Regions from separate parts of the Nonomuraea sp. B1E8 genome, predicted to be linked through region 3. Evidence: riboswitches for the same ligand, from Rfam matches in the RefSeq annotation. Region 3 holds a riboswitch; each other region holds the start of a gene.
What was found. A riboswitch is a leader RNA that binds a small molecule or an ion and turns the genes downstream of it on or off. The one in region 3 is predicted to bind thiamine pyrophosphate.
Positions count from the first base shown of each region.

Region 1: it holds a riboswitch for thiamine pyrophosphate, as region 3 does, so the genes downstream of both, ABGA98_RS08445 (cytosine permease) here and thiO (glycine oxidase ThiO) in region 3, are expected to answer to the same signal.
Region 2: it holds a riboswitch for thiamine pyrophosphate, as region 3 does, so the genes downstream of both, thiC (phosphomethylpyrimidine synthase ThiC) here and thiO (glycine oxidase ThiO) in region 3, are expected to answer to the same signal.

Region 1 covers NZ_JBDPLS010000001.1:1,735,173-1,742,207, forward strand. The annotation lists gene yidC (membrane protein insertase YidC) at 1-42, shown strand, start outside; gene ABGA98_RS08430 (ATP-binding protein) at 26-463, opposite strand; gene ABGA98_RS08435 (PAS domain-containing sensor histidine kinase) at 583-2,463, opposite strand; gene ABGA98_RS08440 (methylated-DNA--[protein]-cysteine S-methyltransferase) at 2,560-3,135, shown strand; gene ABGA98_RS08445 (cytosine permease) at 3,098-4,432, opposite strand; TPP riboswitch at 4,423-4,535, opposite strand; gene ABGA98_RS08450 (rhodanese-like domain-containing protein) at 4,945-5,268, opposite strand; gene ABGA98_RS08455 (helix-turn-helix domain-containing protein) at 5,471-5,905, opposite strand; gene ABGA98_RS08460 (MFS transporter) at 5,981-7,035, shown strand, end outside.
Region 2 covers NZ_JBDPLS010000001.1:87,082-94,116, reverse strand. The annotation lists gene ABGA98_RS00440 (cellulose binding domain-containing protein) at 1-1,025, opposite strand, end outside; gene ABGA98_RS00435 (universal stress protein) at 1,173-2,006, opposite strand; gene ABGA98_RS00430 (hypothetical protein) at 2,020-2,367, opposite strand; gene ABGA98_RS00425 (hypothetical protein) at 2,406-2,564, opposite strand; TPP riboswitch at 2,616-2,728, shown strand; gene thiC (phosphomethylpyrimidine synthase ThiC) at 2,721-4,325, shown strand; gene ABGA98_RS00415 (cytochrome P450) at 4,506-5,636, opposite strand; gene ABGA98_RS00410 (SDR family oxidoreductase) at 5,899-6,750, opposite strand; gene ABGA98_RS00405 (glycine betaine ABC transporter substrate-binding protein) at 6,789-7,035, opposite strand, start outside.
Region 3 covers NZ_JBDPLS010000009.1:373,848-380,882, forward strand. The annotation lists gene ABGA98_RS29255 (GNAT family N-acetyltransferase) at 98-406, shown strand; gene metF (methylenetetrahydrofolate reductase [NAD(P)H]) at 812-1,732, opposite strand; gene ABGA98_RS29265 (polyprenyl synthetase family protein) at 1,824-2,891, shown strand; gene thiE (thiamine phosphate synthase) at 2,933-3,571, opposite strand; gene ABGA98_RS29275 (Rv2175c family DNA-binding protein) at 3,549-3,923, opposite strand; gene ABGA98_RS29280 (FAD-dependent oxidoreductase) at 3,954-5,117, opposite strand; TPP riboswitch at 5,177-5,293, shown strand; gene thiO (glycine oxidase ThiO) at 5,283-6,419, shown strand; gene thiS (sulfur carrier protein ThiS) at 6,416-6,616, shown strand; gene ABGA98_RS29295 (thiazole synthase) at 6,609-7,035, shown strand, end outside.

The DNA of each region.
Region 1 (7,035 bases), on a different contig from region 3:
GCCGTGAGCGAGCGGGCCGTGCTCGCTAGCCGGCCTCTCTGAGCGCCGCCACCTGCCCGTTCACCGAGCCGTTGCCGTGCGGAGCGGGCAGGATGGCCCACACCGTCGTGGTCTCGCCCTCGTGCCGGACGCCCCAGCTTTCCGCCACATATTCGACGATGCCGAGCCCTCGGCCCCCGAGCGAGGACAGGGTCGGGCGGCCGGCGCGTGGCTCCGTCGCCGCTCCTCCGTCGCTCACCGCCACCTCGATGTGGTCCTCGTTGCGCAGCCAGGCGACCCGCACCATGCCGGAAGGAAGCGGGTGCGCGTGCCGCAACGCGTTGCTCAGCAGTTCGCTCACCACGAGCACGGCGTCGTCGATCGCCGCGGAGAAAACCCCGCCGTCCTGCAGGTCAGTGCTCAGACGCTGGCGGGCGACGGCGACGCTGGACGGCGCGTACGGGAGCAGCACCACGCTTGACACACCCACCTCCCCGTTCCCTGTGCCCCCCATGGGAACACTCCCCGGTACGACCGAAATGCCCCGTTAGCCGACTCCAGAAACCGCATCTCGATCACAGCTTGTACACATTGGACGATAGATCAGCGCAACTGTGACCGCCTCGTTACCGCATCGGTGTGTCGGATCCGATAGGGCAGAACGAGCCGCATGCGGGTGCCACCTCCCGGTCTCGGATGGGCGCTCACGTCGCCTCCTTGTGCCCTCGCGAGGCTGCGGACGATGTAGAGCCCGAGCCCTACTCCACCAAACCTTCTCCGGTCGCCGCTGTCCACCTGGACGAAGCGCTCAAAGATCCGCTCCCGGTCAGGCGGGGCGATTCCGACGCCCTCGTCGTCGACGACCACGACGACGTTGCCGGCCTCGGGCCAGGCCTCCACGGCGATCAACCCGCCCTCGGGCGAGTACTTGAAGGCGTTCTCCAGCAGTTGCCCCAGAACGATGTCCGTGGCCAGCGCGTCGCCCAGCACGTTCGGCAGTTCGTCGGGGAGCGTCACCTCGACCCGGTGCTTGTCCGACAACACGGGCAGCCCGAGCGTGGCGGCCCGGATCCGCTCGGCCAGGTCGAACTCCTCGATCCGGACCTTGAGCTCGTCCGCCCCCGCCCTGGAGCCCAGCAGCAGGTGGTCCATGAGCTGGCCGAGCGACCTGGACCGCTCGGCGATCGTGTGCACGGCCGAACGGCGCTCGGGGTCGCTCAGCTTGTCCCAGCGCGAGTCCAGCGTGCTGGCGAACCCCCGCACGATCGTGATCGGAGTGCGCAGCTCGTGGCTGGTCGTGGCCAGGAACAGGTCCTTGGCCTCCTCGAGCTCCTTGGCCGCGGTCACGTCGCGGAAGTCGATGACCACCTCGCCGGTCTCCTCGATCCGCGCGCTCACCACGTCCAGCCAGCGGCCCGTCTCCAACTGGAACGTGACCTTCTCGCCCGGCTCGGGCAGCGGGAACGGCGGGGGCCCGCCGATGACGTCGTCAGCCGAGAACCCGGTCAGAGCGGCGGCGGCCGGGTTCCAGCGGACCACGCGGCCCGCCCCGTCGAGCACGGCGATGCCGTCGGCACTGGCGTCGAAGACGGCCCGCTCATGGGCCCGCTGCCGCACCGCCTCCTGGTAGGCGACCGCGTTGCCCACGGCGATGCCCGCATGACCGGCGAGCAGCTCCAGCAGTTCCAGTTCGAGATGCCCGGGGACACGCCGGGCGAAGAGCGCGTAGAGGGCTCCGTACGGGCGCCCGCCGACGGCGGCCAGGCCCAGAGTGATCGTGTGCAGGCCGTCCAGCCGCGCCCACACCAGCTCGTCGAGCCCGTTCGTCTCCAGCATGACGGTCTTGCCGGTGCGTAACAACTTGTCCACCAGGCTCGTACGCAGGTCGGTGGTGGTGCCCCTGATCGCCTCCGGCAACTGGTAGGTGCTGACCAGCCGCAACCGGTCGCCCTCGATCAGCACGAACCCGCCCGCGTCCGCGCCGGTGAGCTCCGTGAGGCTGGCCGAGATCCGGTCGAGCACGGCCGACAACTCCAGCTCGGAGTTGATGTCGCCGACCACGTCCGTCAGCCTGCGCACGAGGCGTTCCCTGCGCGCCATGCGGTGCCTGGCCAGCTCGTCGGCCCGCGCCGGATGGTGCACGCAGACGTATCCGGCCACGGCGTTGCCCAGGCGCAGGGCGCTGATGTCCACCCGGAGGTCGAGCAGGACGCCGTCCTTGCGCAGGCGTTTGGTGCGCAACGACACCGACTCTCCCGTGCGTACGCGCTCCAGCACGGCGTTGAGCTCGGCGGTCAGCTCGCCGGGCACGATCGGCGCCCGCCGCCCGAGCATGTCCTCGGCCGCCCACCCGAACAACCGCTCGGCGGCCTCGTTCCAGACCAGCACGCTCTGGTCACGGTCGAGCGCCACGACGGCGTTGGGCGACCCGGCGAGCACCGCGCGTGCGATCTCGTCGTCACTACCGGCCCATTCGTCCCCCACACCTCCATAGTGCACGTGGCTTGGTAGGTGCGTCGGGCGATCCGTCCGATACGCTGCGGTCACGGCGATCTCGGCGGGTGTGGAGGGTGAGGGCGAATGGCGAGCGGTGATCTCGATGCCCTGTTGCGGGTGACCTCCAGCACCTACCGCGGCGAGACGCCGCCCGACATCGCGTTCGGCACCTACGACGGCGCCGTGGGCAGGCTGGTGCTGGCCGTGACGGGCAAGGGCATCGCGGCCTGCAGCTTCGAGAGCGAGAACGACGTCTTCGAGCTGGTCAGCCGGCATGTGGGCACGTTCATCGGCAACGACGCGCGACGGCTCGACCCGGTGCGCAGAGAGCTCGACGCCTACTTCTCGGGCCGGCTGCGCGCGTTCGCCACGCCGGTCGACTGGGCGCTGGCCACCACGTTCGCCCGGTCGGTGCTGCAGAAGACCACGGCGGTCCCCTACGGCACGACCACGACGCTGGAGGAGATCGGCCAGAGCATCGGCAGGCCGCGTGCGCTGCGTGCGATCGGCAACGCGCTGGCCTCCAACCCCGTCTGCGTGATCGTGCCCTGCCACCGGGTGGTGCGCGAGGACGGCGCGCTCGGCGAGTACGCGGGTGGCGCGAGCGCCAAGCAGCACCTGCTCAACGTCGAACAGCGCGCCTCCGCAGCACGCCGATGAGCGCGGTCACGAGGGCCGCCACCACCGCCGCGCCGAGCGCGCCGTTCATCCACGGTTGCCTGGTGAAACCGATGGCGTCGCGGGCCGACGCCCAGAACCCGTCCCACGCCGCGATGGTGGGCGTCGAGGTGGTCAGCCAGTAGGCGGCGAAGCCGAGCGCCCACGGCACCAGCATCGACCAGCGCGAGGGGGCGTCCTCGTCGGTGTTCCAGCGGTCGGAGCGGCCGAACCCGAAATAGTCGACGGCCAGCACCGCGAACATCGGCACGAACACCGCCCCGATCACGCCCAGGAACGCGCCGTACGAGGTGACGTCGACGACCAGGGCGATCACGACCGTGAACACGCCGATGGCGGTGGAGATGACCCGCCGGTCGACGCGCGGCATCAGGTTCTGCAGCGACATGGTGGTGGAGTAGACGTTCGCGAACGACTGGTCGGTCTCGCGCAACACCAGGATGCCGAAGAACAGCGCTCCGAGCGGCGCGGCCACGAACGGGCTGAACACGGCCGTGTTGTCGGCCTCCACGACGGCGGCGCCGGCGATGGCCACGGCGTAGACGCCGAGCCCGAGGCAGGCCACCTGGGCGATCGTGTAGCCGCCGACGATCCCGGTGAACGCGGCGCGCCCGGAGCGGGAGTGCCGGGCGAAGTCGGCGGCCAGCGGCACCCAGGACACCGACAGCGCGATCACGTAGTCGACGGCCGGGGCGAACCCGGTCCACGACCCGCCGGCGGGTGCGGGCGCCTCGGACAGGAAGAACCAGGTGAACCAGATCATCGACACGATCACGCCGACGGTGACGTACCGCCGCAGCAGGCGGATCGCGCCGAGCGGCCAGATCGTGAGCGCGGTGGTCAGCACGCCCGCCAGCACCACCCACACGGGGTACGCCACCCCGTCGAAGATCGCGGTGGCGGCCTTGGCGATCACCCACAGCTCGAAAGCGCCCCATCCGAGCATCTGCACGATGTTCAGCACCGTGGGCGCGAAGGAGATCCTGGCCCCGAACAGGCCGCGCAGCAGCACCATCGCGGGCTGGCCCGTGCGGGTGCCGGGGATGGCGGACAGGCCCACCATGGCCGTGCCGATCAGGCTGCCGACCACCGTCGCCACCAGTGCGGCGGCCAGGCTCAGCGGCGCGTCGCCGGTCGGGTTGAGCAGGAGCAGCGCCCCTGAGAAGCCGAGGAGGCTGACACCGAGGTTGGCCCAGAGCGCGCCCTGATCGAGCACGCCCAGGGTCTTGGGGGCCTGACCGTCGAGAGTCAGCGGAACTTCGTCGGCGACGTGCGACATCGCACACTCCCTACGCCGGCATTACCCGGACAGGTTCATGCGGTCGGCGACAGCCGTAGTCGCCCTCTCAGCCTGATTGCCTCAAGCTCCCGCGGATTGATTTGTCGGTGCGGAGCCGGAATGTCCGAGTTCCGCGGGCCCCATGATGCCTCATCCCTCCACGTTCGGCCAGCCCGGGATGCCATGACCCGCGTCACGGCGGGAGAGCGACCTCCGCGCGGATGGCCGGCGGGCGTCCGGCAGGAAAGGAGGGATTCTTGTCCCTTCACACCATCGCATGGCCCGCTCAAGCCTGCATATCCTGCCCATCAATTGCCGGCCTGCGGCGAAATTCCACCGCAAGCCGGTTGTGTCCAGCAGCGCAATAGGCAATCGCCTTGGGGAGGCGAAAAGGGGGAAAGCTGACGGCACTCCGTAGCCGTACAAGCGTCGAAAGGGCCACCCACGAGTGCCATGGGTGGCCCTTCGGCCTGCTCCGGAGCACCTATGGCGCGCGGTGGCAGGCGTCCGGCTCAGGCCACGAAGGGCTGCTCCCCCGTCTCGCTGACCAGCGGACGCCCGGCCGCCTCCCACGACTGCATGCCGCCCCCGACGTTGACGGCGTCGCGCCCGAGCTGGTTGAGCCAGGCCGCCACCTGCAGCGACCGGCCGCCCACCCGGCAGACGACGTAGACCGTCCGGTCGCTCGGCACCTCGTCGACCCGGCCCTGGATCTGGGTCATCGGGATGTGCACCGCCTCACGGGCGTGGCCCGCCCGCCATTCGTCCTGCTCGCGGACGTCGAGAAGGTAGGCGTCTGCCGGGATGCCGCCCGGCTCGATCTCAGGAACGGTCATGACCCCATCATCTCCCGGCGAGGGAGTGCCGTCGCCTGGAGGAGGAGCGACGAAGGAGCGACGGGGGAAGGCGCCGGCACCAGACGACCGAGCCCGCCTCACGAAGTGAGGCCATGAACACGCGAGGGAGTGCCGTCGCCTGGAGGAGGAGCGACGAAGGAGCGACGGGGGAAGGCGCCGGCACCAGACGACCGAGCCCGCCTCACGAAGTGAGGCCATGAGCGCGCGCGTCGTACGCGGCGCGGGCGCGGGCGATCTCCTCCTGGTGGGCCTCGGTCCAGGTGACCAGGGACTTGATGGTCTCGTGCAGCGTACGGCCGAGCGGCGTCAGCGCGTAGTCGACCCTGGGCGGGACGACGGGGTGGACCGTGCGGCTGACCAGGCCGTCGCGTTCGAGCTGGCGCAGCGTGACGCTCAACATGCGCTGGCTGACGCCGTCGATCTCCCGGCGGAGCTGGGTGAAACGCAGGCTCTTGCAGTCGAGCAGGGCGATGACGAGAAGCGACCACTTGTCGGCGATGCGATCGAGGATCTGGCGCACCTCGCAGTCCTCACGGGTGTCCCACTGGCGCGCGTCGTAGTCGTCGTCCATGGTGCCTGCGGAGTAACCGAGTGACTCGGAAGTGCCTTCTTCCATGAAATCTCATAATGGCCAATGATGTGGACGGTTACAACAAGGAACCAATATGATTTTCGGTAACCGGGGGTTGTCATGCCTGTCCCTGCTCGTGCGTGGGGCGTACTGATCGTTCTTTGCGGGGCCATCTTTCTCGAAGGCATCGACGTCGCCATGTTGAACGTCGCCCTTCCCGCCATCCGGGCCGATCTCGGCGTACCCACGAGCATGCTCAGCGGGGTGGTGAGCGCCTACGTCCTGGGGTACGGCGGCTTCGTGCTGCTCGGCGGCCGGGCGGCCGACCTGCTGGGCCGGCGGCGCATGTTCCTGCTCTGGCTGGGGGTGTTCATGGCCTTCTCCGGGCTCGGCGGAGTGGCGAACGACGGCTGGGTGCTGCTGTTGGCGAGGTTCGTGACCGGAGTGGCCGCCGGCTTCATGACGCCCGCGGGGCTGTCGCTGATCACCACGAGCTTCCCCGAGGGCCGCGACCGTAACCGCGCCCTGATCATCTACGGCAGCACCGGCGCCGCCGGCTTCGCGCTCGGCCTGGTGTTCGGCGGGGTGCTCACCACGTTCGGCTGGCGCTGGGTCTTCTTCGCCCCGGTGCTGATGTCGCTGGTGATCCTGCTCGCCGCGATCCTGCTGATCAAGAAGCCGCCCGCGGAGGAGCGCCCGGCCGGCGGTTTCGACCTGGCGGGCGCGGCGAGCGTGACGGGCGCGATGATGCTGCTGGTCTATGGAGTGGTACGCCTTGAGCGCCCGTCCGAGGGCCTGCCGCTGACGCTCGCGGTCTTCGCCGCGGCCCTGGGACTGCTGGCGGCGTTCGCGGCCATCGAACGCCGCTCACCGCACCCCCTGGTCCGCCTCGGCATCTTCAGGTCGGCGGCGCTGGTACGGGCCAACGTGATGGCCGTCCTGCTCACGGCCTCGTTCTTCGGCTTCCAGTTCCTGGTCACGCTCTACCTGCAGGAGTTGCGCGGCTGGTCACCCATGCAGACCGGGCTCGCCCTGCTGGCGGCCGCCGCCGACGTGGTGATCGCGCCGACGCTCACCCCGTGGCTGGTCAACCGGTACGGCAACGCCAAGGTCATCCTCGGCGGCCTGCTGTCGGGCCTGCTGGCCTACGTGCTCTTCCTGGGCGCCGGGCTGGA
Region 2 (7,035 bases), on a different contig from region 3:
CAGGTGGGTACGGGCGCGGTGTTGGCTCCGTTCCACGAGGCCAGGAAGCCGAACGTGGCCGAGGCGCCGGGCGCGAGCGTGCCGTTCCAGCCGACGTCGCGCACGATCACCGACGAGCCACTGGCGCTCAGCGTGCCGTTCCAGATCTGGTTGATCCGCTGCCCGTCGGCGAACGTCCACCGCACCTCCCACCCGTTCATGGGCGCCGTGCCGGTGTTCGTGACGGTGACCTCGCCCTGGAAGCCGCCCTGCCACTGGCCGGCGTTCTTGTACGCGGCCGCGCAGTCACCCGGAGGCGGGTCGGTGGGATCGGGGTCGGGGTCGGCGCCGGCCAGGGCGTCCACCAGCGCCGGATACCACGTGTCGGCCATCTTCTGGTCGCCTGCGGCGTTGGGGTGCACCCCGTCGTAGGTGTCCGTGGCCGTGCTGAACCCCGTCCACTGGTCGACGACCGTGATCGGCGACTGCTCGGTGGTGGTGGCGGCGGCCCAGGAGGGGATGGCGTTGTTGAAGGCCACGGCCCGCTGGGCGCAGTCGGGGCAGCTGGACGGGTTCATCGGGATGATCTTGGCGACGAGGATCTTCATGGCGGGGTTGCTCGCCCGCATCTGGTTCACCAGCGTGGTGAACGCGCCCAGGATCGTCGCCGGAGCGATGTTGCTCCACACGTCGTTCGTGCCGAAGTGCATGAGCACGACGTCGGGCCGGGTCGCGGAGAGCCAGCCGGGCAGCTGGTTCTGGGCGGCGACGTTGGTGGCCAGGAAGCCGCCGTGGCCCTCGTTGTCGCCGTCGTGGGCGACGCCGCAACCCTGGGGCGGGAGGGTGCCGACGAAGTCGATGTTCGTGTGGCCGGCGTTCTGGAGCCTGTTCCAGAGCAGCGCCCGCCAGCAGCCGGGGGAGCCGGTGATCGAGTCGCCCAGGGGCATGATCCTGGTCGCGGCGGCGCCGGCGGGCGCGGTCGTCGCGAATAACACCGCGGCGGCCGCGGCCAGCATCGCCGCCAGCACGGCGCTGATCCTGCGCATCGTCTGCTCTCCCGTCGTCGCCTGCGCAGATGGTAGGAAGCGCCGGTCCGCGGCGGGAAGCAAGCGTGCACGCCCGCCCCGGTGACCTGCGGCGACGGATGTAACTTTCAGACCCGCACCGCGCCGAAGGTCACACCACTGCGGGGGTCAGGTCCGCACCACGGCGAGGGGGCAGGGGGAGTGGTGCAGCAGGGCCTGGCTGATCGAGCCGAGCAACATGCCGGCGAGCTGCCCGTGCCCGCGCGAGCCGACGACGAGCAGGTCGGCGCCCCCGGCCGCCTCCTTCAGCACCTCGACGGGGTGGCCGTGCACGACCTCGGGCAGCACCTCCACGTCCGGGTGCCGCTCCTGGCGCTCGGCCAGCAGGTCTTTCAGCTGGTGCAGGGTGTGCTGCTCGTTCTCGGGGTCGGCGGGGACGAAGCCGCCGGGCCGCGGCCACGCCCACGCCTGTACGACCCGCAGCCGCGCCTCGCGCAGCTCCGCTTCGGCGAAGGCGAAGCCGAGTGCCCGCAGGCCGTGAGGCGAGCCGTCGGTGCCGGCCACGATCTCGCCGCGGGGCGCCGCTGGCCGCTCGCCGACCACGACGACGTTCGTACGGGCGTGGGCGGCGACCCCGTGGGCGACGGATCCGACCAGCAGCCCGCGTACGCCGCCGATGCCGTGGCCGCCGACGACCAGCAGGTCGGCCTGTTCGGCGGCCTTGATCAGCGCGGAGCGGGGGTCGCCGGGCAGCAGGGTGGTCTTGACGATGATCGCGGGGCGTTCGCGCAGCGCCCGGTCGCGTGCGGCGGTGAGCACCGAGTTCGCCTCGTCGCGCATCCACCGGGCGACCTCGGCGTAGCGGGCGGACAGTTCCTCGCACACCCACCGAGGCACCGCGTGGGCCACGGTCAGCCGGGTACGGCGCAGCGCCGCCTCGGTGGCCGCCCAGCCGGCGGCCTCCAGCCCGGCGCGCGAGCCGTCGACCCCAACGATGATCATGGCGTCTGCCCCCTCAGGAGAAGGCGTAGCACTCCACTTCGGCGCGGCGGAACGTGATGCCGTGCTCCTCGGAGTCGCGGATGCAGGCGCGCTCGGCCTCGCTGAGCTGGAGCGTGCCGCACACGGTCACGCCGGCGTACGTACGGCAGTCGAGATCGGCGTCCCTCGCGCCGATGCGGAAGATCTCCTTGACCGTCGAGCGGCAACGAGCCCTGCCCGTGTCGGAGTAGCGGCACTGGGCGAGCAGCGTCCGGTATTGCTCCTCGCTCACCTCGTGCTGGTCCGTCCCGTCGCCGTGGGCGGCGGGAGCGCCGAACGTGGCCAGCAGCACGAGTCCTGCGACAGCGGCGATCTTTTTCATAGTCCCCCTGATGGGGTTGGTACCGCTGGAGAGGGCTGTCAAACCTCGCGCTTGATCGCCAGGACGCTCAGCCACGTGCGCCCGGCGGTGTTCAGGCCGTGCTCGACGGTGTCGAATCCGGCCGCGCGGAGGAGGCGCAGGAGCGTGCCGGGGTCGCGGTGGAAGGTGGCTGCGGTCGTTGACGTGGGATCTTCCATTTTGCGGATGATGTCATGTTTCGTCCTGGCATGGGCGTGGGTACGATCATCGCCGTCCAACGCGGGAGCCCGGTGCGGACCGGGCTGAGAGGACGGCTGCGAGCCGCCGACCGCCAGAACCTGCTCCGGGTAATGCCGGCGAAGGGAGTTTGCGCGATGACCGACGCGCGTGTCCCCACCTTTACCAAGATCTACGAAAGCGACCTCCGCGTGCCCAAGCGCCAGGTCAACCTCTCCGACGGCTCGTCGGTGACGCTCTACGACACCTCGGGCCCGTACACCGACCCGTACGTCGAGACCGACGTGCGGCGCGGGCTGGCGCGCCTGCGCGAGCCGTGGGTCGCCGCGCGCCGCGCGGCGGGCGAGCCCGTGACCCAGGTGGCCTGCGCCAAACGGGGGATCGTCACCAGGGAGATGGAGTTCGTGGCCGTGCGGGAGGGTGTCACCCCCGAGTTCGTACGCCAGGAGGTCGCCGCCGGCCGGGCCATCATCCCCGCCAACGTCAACCACCCCGAGACCGAGCCGATGATCATCGGCCGCAACTTCCTCGTCAAGATCAACGCCAACATCGGCAACTCCGCCGTGACCTCCTCCATCGAGGAGGAGGTCGAGAAGATGACCTGGGCCACCCGGTGGGGCGCCGACACGATCATGGACCTGTCCACCGGACCCGACATCCACGAGACCCGCGAGTGGATCATCCGCAACTCGCCGGTGCCGGTCGGGACCGTGCCCATCTACCAGGCGCTGGAGAAGGTCAAGGGCCGCCCGGAGGCGCTGTCGTGGGAGGTCTTCCGCGACACCCTGATCGAGCAGTGCGAGCAGGGCGTCGACTACGTGACCGTGCACGCGGGGGTGCGGCTGGCGTACGTGCCGCTCACGGCCCGCCGCAAGACCGGGATCGTCTCGCGCGGGGGCTCGATCATGGCCGCCTGGTGCCTGGCGCACCACCGCGAGAGCTTCCTGTACGAGCACTTCGACGAGATGTGCGAGCTCCTGGCCCGCTACGACGTGTCGTTCTCCCTCGGCGACGGGCTGCGCCCCGGCTCGATCGCGGACGCCAACGACGAGGCCCAGTTCGCCGAGTTGCGCACGCTCGGCGAGCTGACCACGATCGCGCGGGCGCACGACGTCCAGGTGATGATCGAGGGCCCGGGGCACGTGCCCATGCACAAGATCAAGGAGAACGTCGACCTGCAGCGCGAGCTCTGCGACGACGCGCCGTTCTACACCCTCGGCCCGCTCGTCACGGACGTCGCCCCCGGATACGACCACATCACCTCGGGCATCGGCGCCGCCATGATCGGCTGGTACGGCACGGCCATGCTCTGCTACGTCACCCCCAAGGAGCACCTCGGCCTGCCGAACAAGGACGACGTCAAGACCGGCGTGATCACGTACAAGATCGCCGCCCACGCCGCGGACCTCGCCAAGGGCCACCCCGGGGCTCAGGCGTGGGACGACGCGCTGTCGGACGCGCGGTTCGAGTTCCGCTGGGAGGACCAGTTCGACCTGTCGCTCGACCCTGACACGGCGCGGGCGTTCCACGACGAGACCCTGCCCGCCGCGCCGGCCAAGACCGCCCATTTCTGCTCCATGTGCGGCCCCAAGTTCTGCTCCATGCGCATCAGCCACGACGTGCGGCGCTACGCCGACGAGCACGGGCTGGACACGCAGGAGGCGATCGAGGCCGGCATGGCGGAGAAAGCGGCTGAGTTCACCAGGCGCGGCGGCAGGGTCTACCTGCCGATGGCCGACTGACCAGGACTAACCAGGACTGACCGGCCGCTGGCTGGCCCTGCGGGGCACGAATCAGAAGATCTGGGGTCGCACCACCACGGAAGGATGGAGTCGGGTTCATTCTTGGCGTGGGCGAGGATCTGGGTGAGGTCGAGCGAGAGATCGAAGAGCCGGCAGCCCTTCCAGATCCACCACGGTGGCTCAGTGACCGCTGCCGAGAAGCCGGACGGGTAGCCGGGTCACGCCGCGCTGAAAGTCGGATCGCCAGCCGACCTGGTCGGCCGGCACCTCCAGGTCCAGCCGGGGGAACCGCGTCATCAGCGCGGCGAAGGCGATCTGCGCCTGCAGACGGGCCAGCGGCGCGCCCAGGCAGTAGTGGAGGCCGTGCCCGAAACCCAGATGCGGGTTCTGCGCACGGTCCAGCCGCACTTCGCCGGCGTGCGTGAAGCGGGCCCGGTCACGGTTGGCCTCCGCCAGGCTGACCACCACCCGGGAGCCGGCGGGAATGGTCCGGCCGCCGAGCTCGATCGCCGTGGTGGCGGTTCGCTGCGTCGTCCTCGCGACCGGCGGCTCGTACCGGATGAACTCCTCGATGGCGGCCGGCAGCAGCTCGGGCTCGGCGCGTAGCCGGCTCCATCGGCCCCGCTCCTGCAGCAGCAGGAACGTCCCGTTGCCGATCAGGTGGACAGTGGTTTCATGGCCGGCCACCAGCAGCATGAACACCATTGACGTCAGCTCGTCCTCGGACAACCGGTCGCCGTCCTCACGCACGGCGAGCAGAGCGCTCAGCAGGTCGTCTCCGGGTTGTGCGGCCCGGTCGGCCAGCATGGCCCGGATGCGCACCAGCACGCTCGCCAGCACCTCGGGCATCTCGTGGTGCCGGGCCGGACCGGCGGCCACGACAGCGGCCCACTCGCGGAACTCGGCACGGTTCTCGGCCGGCACACCAAGCAGCTCGCAGATGACCTGCAGGGGCAGCGGATGGGCGAACGTCTCGATCAGATCGACTGTCTCGTGGGCGGCCATCGCATCGAGCAGACCGGCGGTGATCTGCTCGATGCGCGGGCGCAGCGCCTCGACGCGGCGGGCGGTGAACGCGGCCGAGACCAGCCGGCGCAGGCGCGTGTGGTCCGGAGGGTCGAGGAACATCATCATGCGCAACATCGCACTGGTGAGCTCCGGCGTCAGGCCGAGTTCCTCAGCCTTGAGCACCTTGGTCAGACGCTGGTCCGACAGCGCCTGCCGAGCCTCCTCATAGCCGGTGACCAGCCAGGCCGACGTGCCGTCGGGTAGCGGGATCGCCTCGACACCATGGCGAGGGTTGGGGGTCACTGCATCTCCTGACGTCGCCTGCCCGGGGGCCGTTGCGCAACCGCGTCCTGACAGGTTGACCACCTGCATCAACCGGTCAGGAACCGGAACCTACGCCTGCTGTTCTACCAGCATCACCCGCGTCGTGACGGCCCGGGACGCCGCTCGGCCCGCTGGACGCCGGGCTGTCCCGCGAGACCCACCTGCACGTCCTCGATGCGGCGATGTCGGCCGGCCCCTGGCCCGCGGTTGCGGGCTCACGGAGGTGGCCCAGGCCAAGGACCTAACCGGGCAGCGTCTCGCCGCCGATCGGGGCCAGCACCTCGCCCGTGTAGTACGACGACATCCGGTCGGAGGCGAAGAACACGTACGAGGGGGCGATCTCGTCCGGGTCGGCGGGCCGGCCCATCGGGACGTGCCCGCCGAACGAGCCGACCTTCTCCTCCGGCATGGTCGCCGGGATCAGCGGCGTCCAGACCGGGCCCGGCGCCACGGCGTTGATCCGGATGCCGCGATCGACCAGGTTCTGGGCCATGGAGTAGGTGAAGGCGTTGATGGCGCCCTTGGTGGCGGAGTAGTCGATGAGCGTCTTGTTGCCGCGCAGGCCGTTGATCGAGGAGGTGTTGATGATCGCGCTCCCCTCGCGCAGGTGGGGGAGCGCGGCCTTCATGACGCGGAAGTAGCTGTGGATGTTGACCGCGAACGTGTGCTCCCACTGCTCGTCGGTCAGCTCCTCCAGGCCGTCGACGGGCGCCTGGTAGGCCACGTTGTTCACCAGGACGTCCAGGCCGCCCAGCTCGGCCACGGTCTGCTCGACGACGGACGCGCAGTGGTCGCGGTCGCCCAGGTCGCCGGGCAGGAGCACGCAGCGCCGCCCGGTCGCCTCCACCAGCTTGCGGGTGTGCGCGGCGTCCTCGTGCTCGCTGAGGTACGCGATCGCGACGTCGGCGCCCTCCTTGGCGAAGGCCACGGCGACCGCCCGGCCGATGCCCGAGTCGCCGCCGGTGATCAGCGCCTTCTTGCCGTTCAGCAGGTCACGGCCCACGTAGTCGCGCATCTCGTCGCGCGGCTCAGGGGCCATCTCTTCCGTACGGCCCGGGTACGGCTGGTTCTGGGCGGGTGGTGTTTGCGACATGCCCAGCGGCTGCCCTCGCACGGGCCGGGTTAACGCCCTTACCGAACGAACCCCTCGTCCCGCAGCCACTCGCGCGCCACCAGGGCGGGCACGTCGCCGTCCACGTCGACCTGGGCGTTGAGGCCGCGCATCACGTCGTCGGTCAGCTTGGAGCTGATGGGCGCGAAGATCTTCGCGATCTCGGGGTGCGCGTCGGCCAGCTCGCGCCGCATGGTCACCGCGGCGTTGTAGCTGGGGAAGAACTTCTTGTCGTCCTCGAGCAGCACCAGGTCGAGCGCCTGGACC
Region 3 (7,035 bases):
ATTGCGTGATTCATCCCCGCAGCTACCCACTTCGGAACCCCAAATCGTGGGTTTCGCGTACGGCTTCCGGGGCGCACCGGGGCAATGGTGGCACGACGTGGTTCTCCGGGCCCTGCGTGACGAGATGGGCCCGGAAGCCGCCAACGCGTGGCTGGGATTCGCGTTCGAGCTGGCCGAGATCCACGTCCACCCCGGCTACCAGGGCAAGGGCATCGGCCGGGCCATGATCAGGACACTGTGCGCCGGCCGGCCGGAACGCTCGGCCGTCCTGTCCACGCACGACCAGCCGACGGCCGCCCGGCACCTCTACGCCAGCATGGGCTTCACCGATCTGCTGACGCGGTTCGTCTTCCCCGGCGGTCACGAGGAGTACGCGATCGCCGGCCGCCCCCTGCCCCTTCCCTGACCCTCACGAAAGAAGCCCCGCCGGACCCCGCCGAGCGCCCTCTCCCCCGACCCGCGATCTCCGGTGACAGGAAAAACTTGATGGCGACGTGACCCGCGGGTTTACCGGGCATGGTCGAGGGCATCATCCATGACAGAAAGTAACCGCCCCTTTACTCACCGGCTACCGGTCCACCGCCCGTCACCCGCCCGGTCCCCCTGCGGGCGGGTGGCGGGCCTTCCTCATGCTCCTCGCTGACCGGCCCACGCCTCGAACCACGTCTCCGGCCCACGTCGCGCCGTGACGGCGGCCCGCCCCGTGCGGGTCAGCGGGCGTCTCCCTGGAGGCCGCCGGCCCCGGTCGGCGGGTGGCGTGCCGCCGGCCGTGCCGTAACGAAAGACAGACCGCGCCGGGCGGAGAGCCGCGTCAGGCGGACAGCTGCACCCCGGGCAGTCTCTGGAACACCTCGCGCGTGGCGCTGGAGCGGTTGAACGTGATGAAGTGGATCCCCGGCGCGCCCTCGTCGAGCAGCCGCTGGCACAGCTCGGCCCCGTGCTCGATGCCGAGCCGCCGCACCGCGGCCGGATCGTCCTTGACCGCCTCGAAGCGTGCCGCCAGGCGGGGCGGGAACGGCGCCCCGGACAGCTGCTCCGAGCGCGCGATCGTGCTCATCTGCGTCACCGGCATGATGCACGGGATGATCGGCGTGTCACAGCCCTGGGCCGCCACCCGGTCGCGCAGCCGCAGATAGTCGTCGGCCTCGAAGAACATCTGCGTGATCGCGTAGTCGGCACCCGCCCGGCACTTGCGGACGAAGTAATCGGTGTCGGACTCGATGGACGGCGAGCGCGGGTGCTTGTAGGGGAAGGCGGCCACGCCCACGCAGAAGTCGCCCGCCTGCCTGATCAGCCGCACCAGGTCTTCGGCGTAGAGCACGCCCTCGGGGTGCGGCACCCACTCGGCCGTCGGGTCGCCGGGGGGATCGCCCCGGACGGCCAGGATGTTGCGCACCCCGGCGTCGGCGAAGCGCCCCACGAGGTGGCGCAGCTCGCGGACGGAGTGGTCGACCGCCGTGAAGTGCGCCACGGGCGTGAGCGTGGTGTCGTGGGCGATGCGCTCCACGATGTCGACCGTGCGGTCGCGGGTGGAGCCGCCCGCGCCGTAGGTCACCGACACGAACGTCGGCCGCAGCGACTCGAGCTCCCTGATCGCCCGCCACAACAACCGCTCGCCCTCGTCGGTCTTCGGCGGGAAGAACTCGAAGGAGAACGACCGCCCACCGCCGGCGAGCATGTCGCGGACGGTGGGAACACGTTCGGGGAAGAAGGAAGGTCGACCAAGCGCCATGGCCACCAGGCTACAGTGGCGCCGCGGGACCGGCAGCCCGAGAGGCACCTGGAGATCCTGACGCCCGCGTCCGGCCATTAGTCTCAGTGTCATGACCACTGACGCCGCCCGCATGGACGTCCTGCGCCCGCAGGTGGAGCGCTCCCTCGGAGAGTTCGTCGAACGGAAGTTGCCGGCCGGGGGCGATGCCGCCTTCGCCCCGCTGCGCACGGCCGCCGACGCCCTGCTGTCCGGGGGCAAGCGGCTGCGCCCGGCGTTCTGCTACTGGGGCTGGCGCGGCGCGGGCGGCGCCGACGTCCCCGCGATCTTCACCGCCGCCGCCTCGCTGGAGCTGCTGCAGGCCAGCGCGCTCGTCCACGACGACGTGATGGACAAGAGCGACCTGCGCAGGGGGATGCCGGCCGCGCACCGCCGCTTCGAGTCCATGCACGAGCAGTCCCGCTGGCAGGGGTCGGCCCAGCAGTTCGGCGAGGGGGCGGCGATCCTGCTCGGCAACCTGCTGCTCATCTGGTCGGGCGAGATGTGGCGCACCAGCGGCCTGCCGCCCGCGTCCCTGGAGGCGGCCCAGCCCGTGCACGACCACATGCGCACCGAGCTGATGTGCGGCCAGTACCTCGACCTGCTGGAGCAGGCCAACGGGGAGAACACGTTCGAGTCGGCGCTGCGGGTGGCGCTGTTCAAGAGCGGAAAATACTCGGTGGAGCAGCCGCTGCGGCTCGGGCTGGTGCTCGCCGGCGAGAAGCGCGCGCCGTGGATGGACGAGCTGTGCACCGGCTACGGCACCCGCGTGGGGATCGCCTTCCAGCTCAGGGACGACATCCTCGGGGTGTTCGGCGACCCGGCGCAGACGGGCAAGCCCGCCGGCGACGACCTGCGCGAGGGCAAGCGGACGATGCTCGTGGCCCGCACGCTGGCGGCCGCGTCCCCCGGGGCCGCGCGGACCGTCCGGCGGCTGCTCGGCGACCCCGAGCTGGACGAGGCCGGGGTGGCGACGCTGCGGGAGATCATCGACGACACCGGCGCGTTGCGGGAGTGCGAGGACCTGATCGGCGACTATCTGGGGCAGGCGCTGTCCGCCCTCGACGAGTCGCCGGTGACGGCCGAGGCCCGCTCCGCCCTGACCGAGCTCGCCATCGCCGCCACGTCCCGCAAGACCTGAGGCGGCCGGGCGGGCCAGTCAGGAGCCGCCAGGCGTTCGGCTCAGGGAGCCGCCAGGCGTTTGGCGAACTCGGCCGCCGCCGCCCCCGGATCGTCCGCGTCGGTGATCGCGCGTACGACCACCACCCGCTCGGCGCCGTACGACATGACCTCGTCGAGGTTGTCGAGGTCGATGCCGCCTATCCCGAACCACGGCCGCGAGGTGCCGAGCGCCGCCGCGTGCCTGAGCAGCGGCGGTCCGGGCGCCGGGCGGCCGGGTTTGGTCGGGGTGGGCCAGATGGGGCCGCAGCAGTAATAGTCGACGCCCTGCTCCACGGCCGCGGCGGACGCCTCGGCAGCGGAGTGGGTGGACCTTCCGATGACGATGTCGTCGCCGAGTATCTCTCGCGCGACCGTCACAGGAAGGTCGTCCTGCCCCAGGTGGAGCACGTCGGACCGGGCGGCGTGGGCGATGTCCGCCCGGTCGTTGACGGCCAGGAGTTTGCCGTGCCGGTCGCAGGCGTCGCGGAAGATCTCGAGGAGCGCGAGTTCTTCGCGGGCCTCCAAGCCCTTCTCCCGCAGCTGGATGATGTCCACGCCGCCGGCCAGCACGGAGTCGAGGAACTCTGCCAGGTCGCCGCGGTCGCGGCGGCCGTCGGTGCAGAGATAGAGGCGGGCCTCAGAAAGCGAGAGCCTGGGCACGCCGCTTGACCTCGGTGTGACGGCCGGCCCGGATCGCCTCGATGGGCGACCCCGGCAGGGACTCGTCCGGGGTGAAGAGCCAGCGCAGCGACTCGACGTCGTCGTAGCCGGCGTCCTGCAACACGGTCAGCGTGCCGGGCAGGCCCTTCATCACGTCTTTTCCGTCGAGGAACACCGCGGGCACCTGAGGCCCGCCGCTGCCTCTGCGTACGCCGAGCAGCTTGTGGTCCTTGAGGAGTTGCTTGGCCCGCCCCAGCGGAAGGTCGAGGCGTGAGGCCACTTCGGGGAGAGTGAGCCACTCGTCGACGAGCTGCTCGGTCTCCCGGTCGATCTGTGCAACAGAAAGTGTCACGAAACCACAACTACCACATGGCGCGCTTGCTCAAACAACACAATCTCGTAGGGACACTTCGGGATCTACCAGGCGTTTGGCATCGAGGCGTTGGCCCGAGGCGATGATTCTGCGGCCCTGTACGAGCTCCCGCGGCCGATCGACGGCGAGCACGGCGGCGAGGGCGTCGTCGGCGGTGAGCCAGACGGCCGACCATTTACCCTCCGTGTCACCGCGGTAGAGAAGACGTTCGCCGGCGGGGTGGTGGCCGGCGTACTGCAGCATGTGCCCGAACTGCTCCGACCAGAAGTAGGGCACGGGATCGTAGACGGCGTCCTCGCCGAGCAGCGTCGCGGCGGCGACCTCGGGCGCGTTGAGCGCGGAGTCCCAGTGTTCGACGCGGAGCCGGGTCCGCCAGCGGCGCGACCACCAGGCGGCGCAGTCGCCGACGGCGACGACGCCGGGCAACGAGGCGCGCAGATGCTCGTCGGTGACGACACCGTTGTGCAGGTCGATGTCCGCGTCGGCGAGCCACTCGACGGCGGGACGCACGCCGATGCCGGTGACGACCACGTGGGCCTCGACGAACGCGCCGCCCACCAACCGCACGCCGCCCTCGTCCACGGAGTCGACCATGGCGCCGAGCCGCAGGTCGATGCCGGAATACCAGGCCTCGGTGCGCGCGCCGATCTCGGCGCCGACCGCGGTGGCGAGCGGCGCGGGGCCGGCCTCGATCACCGTCACCGCGCACCCGGCCCGGCGTGCGGCGGTGGCGACCTCGGCGCCGATCCAGCCGGCGCCGATGATCGCGACGCGGGCGCCGGGGACGAGCATGGCCCTGAGCTCGTGGGCGTCGTCGAGGGTGCGCAGCACGTGCTGGGGACCGTCGCCGGGCAGCCTGATCGGGTCGGCTCCGGTGGCGATGACCAGGCCGTCGTAGCCCAGCTCCCCCTCGGTCGTCTCCACGACCCCCGCGCGCAGCGACTTGGCGCTGACGCCGGGCCAGAACTCGACGCCGAGCGCGGCCAGGTCGGCGCCGACGTAGCTGTCGTCGGCCTCCCCCGACAACACGGCCTTGGACAAGGGCGGGCGGTCGTAAGGGCGGTGGCGTTCCCTGCCGACCATGGTGACGCGCCCGGCGAAGCCCTTCGAGCGCAGCGCCTCCACGGTGCGCAGGCCGGCCAGTCCTGCTCCGACGACGACGACGTGTTTCACGTCCATGACCATAACGGGGGCGGTGTCCGGGCATGACACCGAGGCCGTACGCTGGTGAGGGAAAGACGCGCGGGAGTCCGGCCGTTACCGGGCTGAGAGGAAGGCTTGACCGGGCCTTCGACCGCAAGACACCTGATCCGGGTCATGCCGGCGAAGGGAGCGCATGTGGACGTGATCGTAGGCGGCGGGATCGTCGGGTTGTCGGTCGCCTGGCGGCTGGCCCGCTCCGGCCGGCCGGTCACCGTGGCCGACCCGGCGCCCGCCTCGGGGGCCTCGCACGCGGCCGCGGGGATGCTGGCTCCGGTCAGCGAGGTGACCTACACCGAGGCGCCGCTGCTGCGGCTCGGGATGGCCGCGCTGCGCCGCTGGCCGTCCTTCGCCGCCGAGCTGGCCGGGGACGCCGGGCTCTCCGGGCCGGCCGCGCTCGACTTCCGTACGAACGGCACGCTGGACGTCGCGTTCGGCGCCGACGACCTGGCGGCGCTGGACGAGCTGGCCGCGTTCATGGAGAAGCTGGAGCTGCCGGTCGAGCGGCTGACCGGGCGCGAGTGCCGGCGCCGTGAGCCCATGCTGGCCCCCGCCGTGCGCGGCGGCCTGCTGGCTCCCGGCGACTCCTGGGTCGATCCGCGCCGCGTGACGGCTGCGCTGCTCGCCGCCCTCGACCGGCTGGGCGTCCCGCTGGTGCGGGCGCGCGTGAGCGGGCTCCTGCGTGACGGCGGCAGGGTCACAGGGGTACGCCTCGCGCCACCGGACGTCCCGGCCTCCGCCGTGGCCGATGGCGGCGTGCCGCGGCACCTGCGGGCCGAGCGGGTGATCCTGGCGGCCGGGGCGTGGAGCGCCGGGCTGGCCGGGGTGCCGGTCCGGCCGGTCAAGGGGCAGATCATGCGGTTGCGCTCCGCCCAGCCCCTGCTCGGCCGGTGCGTACGCGGCACCGTGCACGGCTCGTCCGTCTACCTGGTCCCCAGGGGCGACGGCGAGCTGGTCGTCGGCGCCACCCAGGAGGAGATGGGGTTCGACACCAGGGTGACGGCCGGCGGGCTCTACGAGCTGCTGCGTGACGCCAGGGAGCTGGTGCCGGGCGTCACCGAGCTGGAGGTGGCCGACGTGGTGGCCGGGCTGCGGCCGGGGACGCCGGACAACCTGCCCGTCATCGGCCCGAGCGGCACGCCCGGGCTCACGCTGGCCACCGGGCACCATCGGGGCGGCGTGCTGCTGGCCCCGTTGACGACGGCCGTCCTGCTGGGCGAAGAAGGCGAGCTGGCGGCGCTGTGCTCGCCGGGAAGGTTTCAGGAAATTTCATGATTGTGATGATCAATGGGACCGCGCACGAGGTGATCGACGGCACGACCGTGGCGCAGGCCGTGAGCACGTTGACCGCGGCCACCACCGGAGTGGCCGTGGCCGTGAACGACGAGGTGGTCACGCGCAGCGCCTGGGAGACGACGGCGCTCAGCGACAGCGACCGCGTGGAGGTCCTGACGGCGGTGCAAGGTGGATGATCTGATCATCGCCGGGGAGAAGTTCTCGTCCCGGCTCATCATGGGCACCGGCGGCGCCCCGTCGCTCGAGGTGCTCGACCAGGCGCTGGCCGCGTCCGGCACCGAGATGACCACGGTCGCCATGCGGCGGCTCGACCCGGACGCCCGCGGCTCCGTCCTCGACGTGCTGCGCAGGCGGGACATCAAGGTGCTCCCCAACACCGCGGGCTGCTTCACCGCGGGCGAGGCCGTGCTGACGGCGCGGCTGGCCCGCGAGGCGCTCGGCACGCCCTGGGTCAAGCTGGAGGTCATCGCCGACGAGCGCACGCTGCTGCCCGACCCGATCGAGACGTTCGACGCGGCCGAGCGGCTGGTGGCCGACGGGTTCGTGGTGCTGCCGTACATCGGCGACGACCCGGCGCTGGCGCGGCGCCTGGAGC